DNA from 2 places in the Evansella sp. AB-rgal1 genome. Region 2 is predicted to be linked to the other one. Evidence: predicted binding sites of a transcription regulator. Region 2 holds the regulator's gene; the other holds the start of a gene.
The links. The regulator LexA, encoded in region 2, represses DNA repair genes until DNA is damaged. The targets are predictions, from matches to a motif close to CGAACATATGTTCG.
Positions count from the first base shown of each region.

Region 1 (6,446 bases), on a different contig from region 2:
TAAGCAATCTCATCTCCATTTTCATACCTGGGAAGAAGAAACTCTAGTCGCTGTGTTAGAATCGGTTCAGCAAGATGAAAAAATCGGCTACGACATCTCCACCTTCCTTTTCCAAAAAAACATTAATAGTTTTAAAAACAACGAAGGACAATTATATACTTTATTGCATTTCTTCGAAAACAAAGGGATTCTACAATCCAATTGGAAAGATGAAAAGAAATATTATTCTTTAACTAGAAAAGGGAAGAAGCTTTTAGTAGGTGCAAGGAAGCAAGAACATGCGAAAGTGGAACGAGGAACTCTGAAGCAATTATTAGAGGAGGCGTCATTATGAGCTCTTCTAAGTTTGAGGAATACTTAGGAAAAGTTACTTCACGAGTAAAATGGAAAGCTGCTCATAGCATGATAAAAAAAGAGTTAACTATACATTTAGAACAACTCAGTAGCTGCTACCAAAATCAAGAGTATTCCAAACAAGAAGCGGAAGAAAAAGCGATCGCTGAAATGGGGAATCCATATACTGTTGGTGAGAATTTGAATCGTCTACATAAGCCGAAAATGGACTGGGTGCTAGTATCTTTATTTTTTATTATTGCTGGGATTAGTTTTCTTCCTTTGGTTGGGGGAATACCCCAATTCGATTTACCTGGCTCATATTTTTTACAGCGACAAGCACTTTGGTATACCTTTGCGATTTCTATGATCATCATTATGCTATTCTTTGATTATCGAAAGTTATTGAATTGGTGGAAACTATTTATTGCGGTTGGAATTACGCTACTCTTATTCACACATTTCTTTGGAGTTCCTAAAGCTGGGATAATGAGATGGGTTTTAATTGGAAATATTCATATTGATGTAAGTGGAGTATCATTATTTTTCTTTTTCGTTGGATGGGCAGGCATTATAAGTAAGATACATGATGAATTTACAACGTGGAAAAAACAAGTATTAGTACTTCTCTTATTTTGGTTTCCAATCTTACTTTACACCGTCCTCCCACAATTCATCACGAGTATCATCTATTTTGTATGTGTTGTAACGATGTTTGCGTTTTCTGGTGTAAGTAAAAAGTTTGTTATTAAATCGCTAGCAATAAATGGAGTATTTGGAATCGCATGGCTCTCTATTCTAAGCTACTTCATAATGAATACTCAGCATCGCTTGGACAGACTACTTGCTTTTATTAATCCTGTTGAACACGCATTTGGTGCTGGATATATAAACTTACTTATAAGTGATGTTCTTTCCCAAGCTGGATGGTTTGGAAATGGCATATTTAACGGAATTAATATGCGGAGCTTGCCAGAATCACATACTGACTACGTTTTCCCATGGCTTGTATATTCCTTAGGGTGGACATTTGGAATCTTCCTTTGTTTGTTGCTATTACTTTTTATTTGTCGTATTTCAGTAAATGCGTTGAAAACAAAGGACTTATTTGGAAGATTGCTGGTCATGGGAGGTGCTGCACTATTCACCGTTCCAATTTGCTGGAACATACTAATGGTTGTAGGATTACTACCGATTACTGGAGTCTCCCTCCCATTTATAAGTTATGGAGGAACGATGTTACTTTTTTACTCAGCAGTATTAGGCATCATTCTCAGTGTATACCGCAGAAAGGGAAGCATTGGGGACAGTTCTCCTGCTTCCTTCGGTTCTCGAAATAGTGGATGATGACAAACAGATGTATTTAACTGTTCATCATCTTTTCTCGATTAACAGGGGCAGTTTAAAGTCCCTTTTTACCATCAGATTCCTTTTACATGTCAGACAGGAAAGTTATTTTCTAAAAATGGATAGATCCACAACTTAAAATAAAGGCGGTTTATTTTCCATTACCAGTCTGATTTAGTGAGCAATGGGGGGGCGTCCTCCTGCTCCTTTCATTTGAGGAGATAGTTAGTAGCACTGCCCCCTTTTTTATCATAATGTTATTGCACGTGTGCTGGAAGCTGTGAGTAAATAAGTCCTTATGAGAACATCATAAGTACATATTCAACGGAACCACAATGACAATATTTATCTGATATTAATCACAACTCGTCTCTTAACCGTTCCAGAGTCTCTATGGATAACCCAGTTACATCCTTAATGACCTCCAATGACATTTTTTTATCCAACATCTTCCTTGCTACCTGAACTCTTCCTTCTTGTAGTCCTTCTTGTCTACCTTCTTGTCGACCCTCTTCCCTCCCAATCTCTCTACCTTTTCTTTCATAAGATGTCATGATCTCCATAATCTTTTCACCTTCTTCCGGTTTCATCAACTTCACCTCATCTAAAAATAATTGCTCTTCCTGTTCCGATAATTTCAAGTATGATTCAAAAAAACCTGCGATGAGAGCCTCCCTTGCTGTGTCTAATTCTAATCGAAGAAGCATTCTAAAAAACTCTTTCTTCACTTCTATTTTTTCACTTATAGTATACCCCATTTTGCTTAATAGAGCAGCGGCAATTGGGTTATCATAGCGTATAAATTCACGCCAATTTTGCTTCTTTAATTCAATAATTAAAAATTGAAAATCTAAGGGTTTTAAAAAAGGAAAGTCTATTTGGAAAGAATCTGGTTCATTGCGTGGATTGTTATAACTAAAGATTGCTATTGGCACGATTTTTCTACGGTATTTTTGATAAAGACGACTAAAATAAATAAACATTCTTTCATTAAAATTATCTTGTTTATAAGATTGAGGTTCAACATGCACAATGACGAGTCCTGGTTCATCCTTAACCTTCGTCTCAACAACTAAATCAAGCCGAAACTTCTCGCCTTCCGTTACATCTGTAAATAATTCTTCTGAGAGAAAACGAAGTGTTTGAAAATCAAGATGCTCGTACACATTTGGAAAAAACAAATGGATAAACTCTTCAAAAAAAGTTTCTATCAACTCTTTAAACAACCGGTCATGATCCAGTCTGGAACTCATTATCTCCTCATCCCCTTCGATAGAACATATGTTCAAACTTAATTTACAACGAACATTCGTTCTTGTCAATGAGTTAGAACCGAAACGAAAAATAAACCGGAACTTACTAGGTTCCTATTATAACCATTAGCTTCTATTAACCTCCTCTTCTTGCCCACCAATCTAAAAACACACGAAAAGCTAGTATATAGTTCTACTTTCTCTAATCACAAAAAAACAAAGTTGCATCTTTTATCCTCCGCAACTTTGTCTCTCCACCCTATTTTATCGCCTTCAAAACATCAAACAAAACCTCTTTAAACTTCTCACGATCCACCGCTTCACACACTCGTACGTTTGGAGAATTACCAGTACGATTATTGATATCCACCAAACTATAGCCTCTCGTGAGCTCTCCAACCGTTTCCACATCCACAAAATAGCTAGTAGACTTTGTCATGATAGATTCATTCGCAGCAATCGCTACTAAAAGAGCATCAGGGTGCGTAGTGCCATTTAATCGGTGTACATCCCTGTTAAATTGCTTTACAACTCTATTTACATTGATAAAGAAATCGGAACCGCTAGTTCCCAACTCACGAATCTCCTCATGATCACGATCATCCATAAGGGAGTACTGCGTACACATATCCCACCCTACCATCGTCATAGGAATTCCAGAATGCAAAACAATCTTTGCAGCTTCGGGATCAACCCAGAAATTATATTCTGCAGCAGGGGTAATGTTACCTAAACTGTTATTTGTTCCACCCATAATATAGAGGTGCTTGATATCGCCTACGATCTCTGGTGCTTTCTTAATCGCCATTGCAATATTCGTCAATGGAGCGATGGCAAGTAGATTTAATTCCCCAGGAAATTCCTTCACTTTATTGATAATAAAGTCTACAGCATGACCTTCTTCCGGTCGTTGGCTCGCTTTTTCAAAAAAAGAATCGCCCATACCATCACTGCCATGAACATCCTCTACCGTTACATGCTGTTTATTCCCATAGGAGAATAAAGGGCCTTCATACCCCTTATAAACGGGAGTGTAAAAATCAGCATCAGCTACTTGAATCGTGTAAAGTGCATTCTCAATTTGTTGTTGAAACGCTACATTCCCACCAGTAATGGTTACACCTTCTACTTTAAAAAAATGTAATGCTGTCAACAAAGCGATTGTATCGTCTCCTGCGGTATCCGTATCTATTATTACACGTTCCATCGGTTTCACCTCACCCATCTTGCCTAGCTAATTGGGAAATTTGACGGAAGAATTCGTCTCGATCCACATCATAGACTAAATTTACTTCTTTCCCATTCTCACATAGTTCCGTCTTCCCTTGACTCGGACCGTCGGCAATCGCTCTACTAGAAACCTTCTTTGTTTTTACCAAATCAGGATTTGCGATAGTCATTGTTGTTAATACATCCCAAAGGAAATAGGTTGAGTTAGTAACAAAATGCTGAAGTGGCGGAACCATGGCATAGCATTGACCTAAGAAATCAATTCCAATATCAGAGCGATTTTTAGCCCAATCATCACGAACGCTCGATGTTAAAGGAACCTTATTTGTGCTCTCTAATGCTACAAGGTCAATTTCAATATTCGTATCCCATACTCTTGCAACTGCCTCTGGATCCCAAAAAGCATTCCATTCGGCAGTTCCATCATGTTCTGGCTCTTCCACATTTCCTACTTCAAGAAATGTTCCCCCCATCCAAACAAGTTTTTCTATATTTTTCTCTATTTCGGGATCTTCATCTAGCGCTCTTGCTAGATCTGTTAATGGGCCAACAAAAAGAAGGGTAATAGGTTCATCTGAGTTCTTAATTTTTTCTATCATATGTATATGTGCTGGAGTTTCCGTTTCTTGTGTACGAATTTCTCCTGCTTCATTTAAAATTGGTAGAGCGTCTACGAAAAATGCATGCATTCTCCAATCCTTTGGAAATGGATTTTTTCCACGAGACGTAGAAGCTGCAATTTCAACTTTCTTCCCTTTCCCAAATCGGTCAATTATCTTTCTACTTGCAAACATGGCAGGCTCCAAATAACAATCGGCAGGGATTACTCCAACTCCAACAACTTCCACACCTTCCATTTGAAGAAGAAGAAATAGGGAGATGAGATCATCCACACCACCATCATGATTCAAATAAACCTTTTTCATCAATCCAACATCACCTTTCTTGGAAGCATTGGGGACGGTTCTCCCTGCTTCCTTCGTTTAGCGAAACGAAATATTTATATATTGGTAACACCCCTGCAATCACTTTTGATATGAATCTTCTCTATGAAGGAACAAGGATACATACTAGTTTAACTTATCCCTCTAACAGCTACAACAAGTTACGACATTTTTTTTAAAAGGCTTTATTTCCTTTTAGAAAAACTTAGGTTATCCCCAAGTCTTCCTAGCGAATCTAATAGTTTTTCTTACACTTTCTTTCATTAGTAAAGGTAAACATTCTTAAAGAACAGAAAAGCCAAAGACTGCCATCAGGATTTGCTCCAATGCAACTAATATCTCTACTTTCCACTACCGTCTTAAAATGAGTACTAAACTTTCCCAATATACCATATGCTAAAAAGGAATCTATCCACTGATAATATTGAATCTAATTGATAAAGAAAGCGTTTACTTCTCATATATAAAAATATTTTCACAATGTTTATGTAGTTTACATTCTTTTTGCAAAGTAGTTATATAAGAAACAAATATATCATTCCATTAGAACTATAGAAGATTTTCTCTCATCAACCCTTTATCTTCTTATGTTTTTTCGTGTTGGAAATTCTTTTTGTTTTTTACAAGTGTTATTTCTTTCTTTTTAAAAGATAGTTTATTATAATCATTACATAATAATAATTATAGATTTCTAACATATAAGTTTTTAAACTATTAGAATCTATATTATTAATAAGAATCTATAAAAGAAGGGAAGAAAAAAATATGCAATCTTTTGATAACAATAGTGGTGGAAAATGCCCATTTAATCACGGTGCCGCAACTAGTCCGAAAACTAGCGGTACAACAAATCAAGATTGGTGGCCAAATCAACTAAACCTAAATATTTTACATCAACACGACAAAAAATCGAACCCTATGGGTGAAGAATTTGATTATACGGAAGAATTTAAAAAGCTAGACTATGAAGCACTTAAAAAAGATCTTACTGATCTAATGACAGACAGCCAAGATTGGTGGCCTGCTGATTATGGTCATTATGGACCATTCTTTATCCGTATGTCTTGGCACGCTGCCGGTACATATCGTATGGGTGATGGCCGCGGTGGTGGTGGAACTGGGAACCAACGTTTCGCTCCACTTAATAGCTGGGCAGATAACGGTAATCTTGATAAAGCTCGTCGCCTTCTATGGCCAATTAAGCAAAAATATGGAAACAAGATCTCCTGGGCCGACTTACTCCTACTAACAGGGAATGTTGCGATTGAATCTATGGGTGGAAAAACATTTGGTTTTGGTGGAGGTCGCCCGGACATTTGGCATCCAGAAGAAGACATCT
Region 1 is NZ_JBGUAU010000038.1:4,399-10,844, reverse strand. Features, by position in the region: gene ACERII_RS22700 (PadR family transcriptional regulator) at 1-334, shown strand, start outside; gene ACERII_RS22695 (FtsW/RodA/SpoVE family cell cycle protein) at 331-1,680, shown strand; gene ACERII_RS22690 (RpnC/YadD family protein) at 2,040-2,936, opposite strand; gene ACERII_RS22685 (nucleoside hydrolase) at 3,193-4,140, opposite strand; gene ACERII_RS22680 (nucleoside hydrolase) at 4,151-5,092, opposite strand; gene katG (catalase/peroxidase HPI) at 5,873-6,446, shown strand, end outside.
Region 1: the regulator LexA is predicted to act here: its motif matches at 2,983-2,996, upstream of ACERII_RS22690 (RpnC/YadD family protein).

Region 2 (6,446 bases):
GAAACTGCGATGCAATTCATTGCTGGTATCTTAAAACATGCTGCAGCTTTTACTGCAATTACGAATCCAACAGTTAACTCTTACAAGCGCTTAGTTCCTGGTTACGAAGCACCTTGTTATGTTGCGTGGTCTATGAGAAACCGTTCACCATTAATTCGTATTCCATCTTCTCGAGGAATAAGTACTCGTGTTGAAGTTCGTAGTCCAGACCCATCAGCAAATCCATACCTTGCAATGGCAGCAATGCTAGCAGCTGGATTAGATGGAATTCGTAATCAATTAACACCACCTCCAGCAACAGACAGAAACATCTATGTTATGGATGAAAACGAGCGTTTAGCTGAAGGTATTGAAGCTTTACCAGCAACTTTAAAAGGTGCTATTGATGCTTTAAAGAAAGATGAAATCATTACAAGCTCTTTAGGGGCTCACGTATTAGAGCACTTCATTGAAGCAAAAGAGATTGAGTGGGACATGTTCCGTACCCAAGTACACCCTTGGGAAAGAGAGCAGTATATGACTACTTATTAATATGCAAAACCCCAAAGCTTAGGCTTTGGGGTTTTCTTATGCAAAAAAACCATATAACTATTGAATGATGTTAGATTCGGATGCTTGTGCTTTTCATAATTACCAAACTTCTCCTTACATACCAATATGATAAATGGAAAATATAACAATAAAGAGAACCTTTAAGATTGATACTATTCGAAGGTATATTTGGAAGGAGATAATAATGTTTGATTTTTGGACTGGAGCAGAAGATCTTCCAATCTATGGATTTTTAGTTCGAGCCACTATAATTTATACATATGTATTTTTGCTTGTGAAAATTTTAGGTCAACGATCTATGGGAACTATTAGCCCAATTGATTTTATCTTCGGTGTTGTTATTGGGGATGTTATCGGTGAACCATTGTCCAGTGGAGACCTCCCGTTGGCTGGTCCATTAGCTGCTGCATCAATGATCGGGTTCTTTCATTTAGCTTTATCGTATATTGCTCTAAAAACTCCGAGGTTTCGCAGAGTTATTGAAGATGAACCACTTATATTAATGAAAGATGGAAAAATTATGCATAAGGAGCTAACGAAAGCCAAAGTAACGATTGATTCGCTATTGATGGACTTACGTTTACAGAGTGCTAGTGATTTTAATGAAATCGATTATGCTGTTTTAGAGGCAAATGGACAAATTAGCGTAATTAAGAAAAGCGAATTTCAATCAATCACTCCAAATGATATGAACAAAAGTACAAACCCAAAAGGTTATCCAACAATTTTAATTGAAGACGGAAGAATCATTCATGCCAATGTTAAGAAGGTTGGATCACTCCAATGGCTTTCTAATCAGATGAAAAAATTAGGGATTACCGACCATAAAGATGTATTTTTACTTTCCATGGATGAGGGTGGACAATTTTATTATAGTATGAAGGAAAGGTATTAATCGGAGCCGTGTGGGAAATCAAAAGAAAAAGGCTCTTACAAACAGAGAATAACAATTCGCGGTTTGTAAGAGTCTTTATTTAAAGGCTTAAAGATAAGATAAATACATATTAATGAATAGACCGGAATACACCAACTACTTTACCGAGTATAGAAACGTTTTGCAAAATGATAGGTTCTAACGAGGAGTTTTCCGGCTGAAGACGGAAGTGATCTTTTTCTTTAAAGAAACGTTTAACCGTTGCTTCATCTTCTTCTGTCATTGCGACAACAATTTCTCCATTATTGGCACTTTGCTGTTGACGAACTACAACATAATCACCATCGAAAATACCCGCCTCTATCATAGAATCTCCTTGGATTTCAAGAATAAACGAATTTTCATCTTGTACAAAATTTGCAGGTAAAGGTATATACTCTTCCACATTTTCTATGGCTGTAATAGGAGAACCAGCGGTAACTTTCCCGATAATGGGAACATAGATTGATGGAGTTTCCGAGATGTTGGAAGATGGTACTCCCCTTACTTCAATGGCTCTTGGTTTCGTAGGATCGCGACGAATGAGTCCTTTTTTTTCTAGCCTAGAAAGATGACCGTGAACTGTGGAACTAGAGGCTAGGCCAACAGCTTCCCCAATTTCCCTAACAGAAGGAGGATATCCTTTGTCTTTCACTTCCCGTTTTATAAAATCTAAAATATCTTGTTGACGTTTCGATAAATTTGACATAATAGCACCTCGTTTACTAGATTACGAAACTTGAATATATGTATTTGATGCAAGACCAGAGATATATTTAGGAACATTATACCATGTGAGTGGCAGTGGTGCAAACATTCGTTCTACTTTCCTGTTGACACGAACGAGTGTTCTTGTTATACTATACTCGAACATACATTCTCATGAGGTGATGAAAAATGAAAATTATACGAAAATTTAAAAACCAAATAGATGCATCATTCGCAGTATTATTACTAGCAATCGGATTATTCACATGGACATACATAAATTCTAATCAAGTTCATGCAATAGATGACTATGTGACGGTAGAGTGGGTTGTTTCGGAAGGTGAGTCGTTATGGACTATTGCTTCAAAGAATCAACTGGGGGATCAAATGGTAATGGAAGAGATAATTACATGGATAAAAAATAAAAATGGGTTAAGTAGTGAAAGAATTTACCCTGGACAAACCATTTATGTTCCAATATTATTGGAATCCTTTGCTTCTGAACATGACTGATAAGTATGTTATATTTATGATGGGCATAAAACTTGATTCTCCTATGTCACTTATGTACGATAGAATGTATGTAATACATTGGAGGTAGTGTAATGTTAAGTAAAGAGAAGCTACAACGCATAAATGAGTTATCAGCAAAAGCGAAAAAAGAAGGTCTTTCATTGAAGGAACAGAAAGAGCAAAAAGAATTACGAGAGGCATATCTAAAAAATGTAAGGCAATCTTTTAAAAATCAATTAAAATCTGTAAAGATAGTAGATGAAGAGGGAAATGATGTAACACCGGAGAAGTTAAAAAAAGATAAAAACAATGATCCTTTCATACATTAAATCTATCGGCTACTAATTTTTTAGTAGTTGTTTTTTTATTGTGAAAGTATATTTTTTTACCTGTGGTGTTTTTTCTTAATATCTTTATCATTAAATCATTATGATAGTAAGCATGTTTTAAAAAAGAAAAGATGGATTTTGACAAATTTTAAAAGGAAGAAAAAGTATGTAAGTGATTTCATTGTTATCATACCTTCTTTTGTACATACTAACTATATACTAGCTGATTATGCTTTTTGAGCAAATCATGTATATACTGTTGTCTTAATAAAAAAGAAAGTATATGATGAATGAAGAAAATGTCAATTTTTGATGAGAGGATGATTTTTTTATGGTAGATAATATCGAGGCTCTATCTATTAGTACGATTCGAACGTTGTCCATTGATGGTGTTGAAAAAGCAAACTCTGGACATCCTGGGATGCCAATGGGAGCGGCTCCTATGGCCTATTCTTTATTTGCGAAATATATGAATCACAATCCAAAAAATCCTGATTGGTTTAACCGTGATCGGTTTGTGTTATCAGCAGGACACGGTTCTATGCTATTATACAGCTTACTTCATTTACATGGATACGATGTTTCCATAGATGACTTAAAAAACTTTCGTCAATTAGGAAGTAAAACTCCAGGTCACCCAGAATATAAGCATACTCCTGGTGTTGAAGCGACAACAGGTCCATTAGGACAAGGTTTTGCTATGGCAGTAGGTATGGCAATGGCAGAAAGACACCTTGCGGCTACCTATAATAAGGAAGATTTTAATGTAGTCGACCATTATACATACAGCATATGTGGTGATGGTGATTTAATGGAAGGTGTGTCTGCAGAAGCTGCATCATTGGCAGGTCATTTAAAATTAGGGCGTCTCGTTGTACTTTATGATTCAAATGATATTTCTTTAGATGGAGATTTACATCAATCTTTTTCTGAAAGTGTGGAAAAGCGCTTTGAGGCTTATGGATGGCAAGTAATTCGTGTGGAAGATGGTAATGATGTAGAAGAGATTTCTCGCGCGATCGAATTAGCAAAAACAGATGATCGACCTACATTAGTTGAGGTGAAAACAGTTATTGGATACGGTTCGCCTAACAGAAGTGGTTCTAACGAGTCCCATGGTAAGCCACTAGGTGAAGAAGAAGCAAAAATGACAAAAGAAGCATATAAGTGGGTGTTCGAAGAGGATTTCCATGTTCCGTCGGAAGTGAGAGAACATTATAATGCTTTAGCACAACAAGGCGCAAAGCAAGAAGCTGAATGGAACGAGCTTTTTGAAAAATATAAACAAGCACACCCAGAATTAGCTCAGCAATTCCAAGCTGCGATTACTGGTGAATTACCTGAAGGCTGGAATCAAGACTTACCAACCTATGAGTCAGGTAGCAAGCTTGCAACACGCCAATCAAGTGGCGAAGCATTGAATGCTATTGCGAAAAAAGTGCCATATCTATTTGGTGGTTCTGCAGACCTTGCGTCATCGAATAACTCGATGCTAAAAGGAGAAGAAGATTTTTCAAGAGATAATTACGCTGGACGAAACGTATGGTTTGGTGTAAGAGAATTTGCGATGGCTTGTGCTGTAAACGGTATGGCATTACATGGCGGAATTAAGCCGTATGCAGCAACATTCTTCGTGTTCTCAGACTATCTTCGTCCTGCAGTAAGACTATCTGCATTAATGGGAGTACCTGTTACGTATGTATTTACACATGACAGTATTGCGGTAGGTGAAGACGGACCTACACATGAGCCTGTAGAGCAATTACCAGCCTTAAGAGCAATGCCTGGAGTTTCTGTGATCAGACCAGGTGATGCAAATGAAACAGTTGCAGCATGGCAATTAGCTTTAGAAAGTAAAGATGAGCCAACAGCTCTGGTTCTTACTCGTCAAGGCTTGCCTACAATTGACGGAACGAAAGAATCAGCTTACGAAGGTGTAAAAAAAGGAGCATACGTTATTTCTGAAGCGAATGGTGATAAAGACGGTATCCTTTTAGCGACTGGATCAGAGGTCCATCTTGCTGTAGAAGCACAAAAAGTATTGGAAAAGGACGGAATCTTTGTTTCAGTAGTAAGTATGCCGAGCTGGGATCGTTTTGAAAAACAATCAAAAGAATACAAAGAGTCAGTTATTCCATCAAATGTAAAAGCTCGTCTAGGTATTGAGATGGCAGTTCCTTTAGGATGGGAACGTTACACAGGAGATCATGGATCAGTGCTAGGAATCAATGGATTCGGTGCTTCAGGTGAAGGTGGAGTTGTCGTAAAAGAATACGGCTTCTCAGTAGAAAATGTCGTTGCTCAATTCAAACAACTATTAGAAAAATAGATTTATTTTTTATATGGTGTAAGAACGGTGTAAATGCCTTTCTTACACCTTTTTTTCTACAAGGCTCTTTTTACCAAGATTGTTTATGTTGACATCAAATGAAGTAAGTTCTGATTTGAAACTTCTAATCTTAAACCAGCATTAACGAATACATTTCTATAGGTATGACTTTTCTGAATGATCTTCTATCACCTTTGTAAATAAATCCCTTTTATATACTTTTAGCAAAAACAGCCTTCTACAAAAAAAGTCAAGTATCCCTTCATAGAGCGACAAATCTTGGACAACCTCTCCGCTATAATAGTGTGAAGGTATTTTCCTTGGAGGGATTATAATGCGAGAATATGAAATTTACATCATTAAAGATGAAATTGCTATCGAGTATTTTGGATTAGAAGGAAAACTTTTTAATTTATTTCAAGAAAATCGTTTTGCTAAAGGTAAATTAAAGGATGTAACAGATAAACAAATAAACTTTATAGTGGAACCAATAAACATTGCAAAATTAGAAGATATTATTGTATCCCGCTTACAAAAATCAGTTGGCTATTCTGCGGACAGTAACAAGCACTTTATTCGATTGCCAGATAAAAATAGTCAAGCTGGTTTATATCTGGATGATAATTACCTCACGTTGTTTTCTGAAGGTACGTATGATGCAGAGGCATGCTTTTTTGAAATACTACGCTATTATCATTCCTACTTTATCGCAATGGAGTTTGAACAACAAAGATATGGTTGGTTAAAACCATTAAAATCAATAGACTATGTACAACAGATTAATTAGAAGATCTTTTATCCCACTTAGCATGGACAGAATTTCAGCCATCATAGAGGAATTAGACTACTTAGAGCGACGGGAAATTGGCACCATGAAGAATGAAAAACGTTATAAGATGCTTTAGAAACATCAACTTCCGAATAGAATTCTTACCACCAAAGTAATAATACTTGATAAGTTAACCACAAACGAGCATACGTATTTTCAGGGTAGATTAAAAGAAATAACACGTAAAAATGATTATTGTCGAATTGACATAACGATTTCTTCATCAATCACTTTAATTGTACGAGCCAATGAGTTATAATGAACTAGGTTTGA
Region 2 is NZ_JBGUAU010000012.1:55,120-61,565, reverse strand. Features, by position in the region: gene glnA (type I glutamate--ammonia ligase) at 1-531, shown strand, start outside; gene ACERII_RS11845 (DUF421 domain-containing protein) at 737-1,447, shown strand; gene lexA (transcriptional repressor LexA) at 1,557-2,174, opposite strand; gene yneA (cell division suppressor protein YneA) at 2,363-2,686, shown strand; gene ACERII_RS11830 (DUF896 domain-containing protein) at 2,779-3,015, shown strand; gene tkt (transketolase) at 3,347-5,344, shown strand; gene sirA (sporulation inhibitor of replication protein SirA) at 5,679-6,131, shown strand.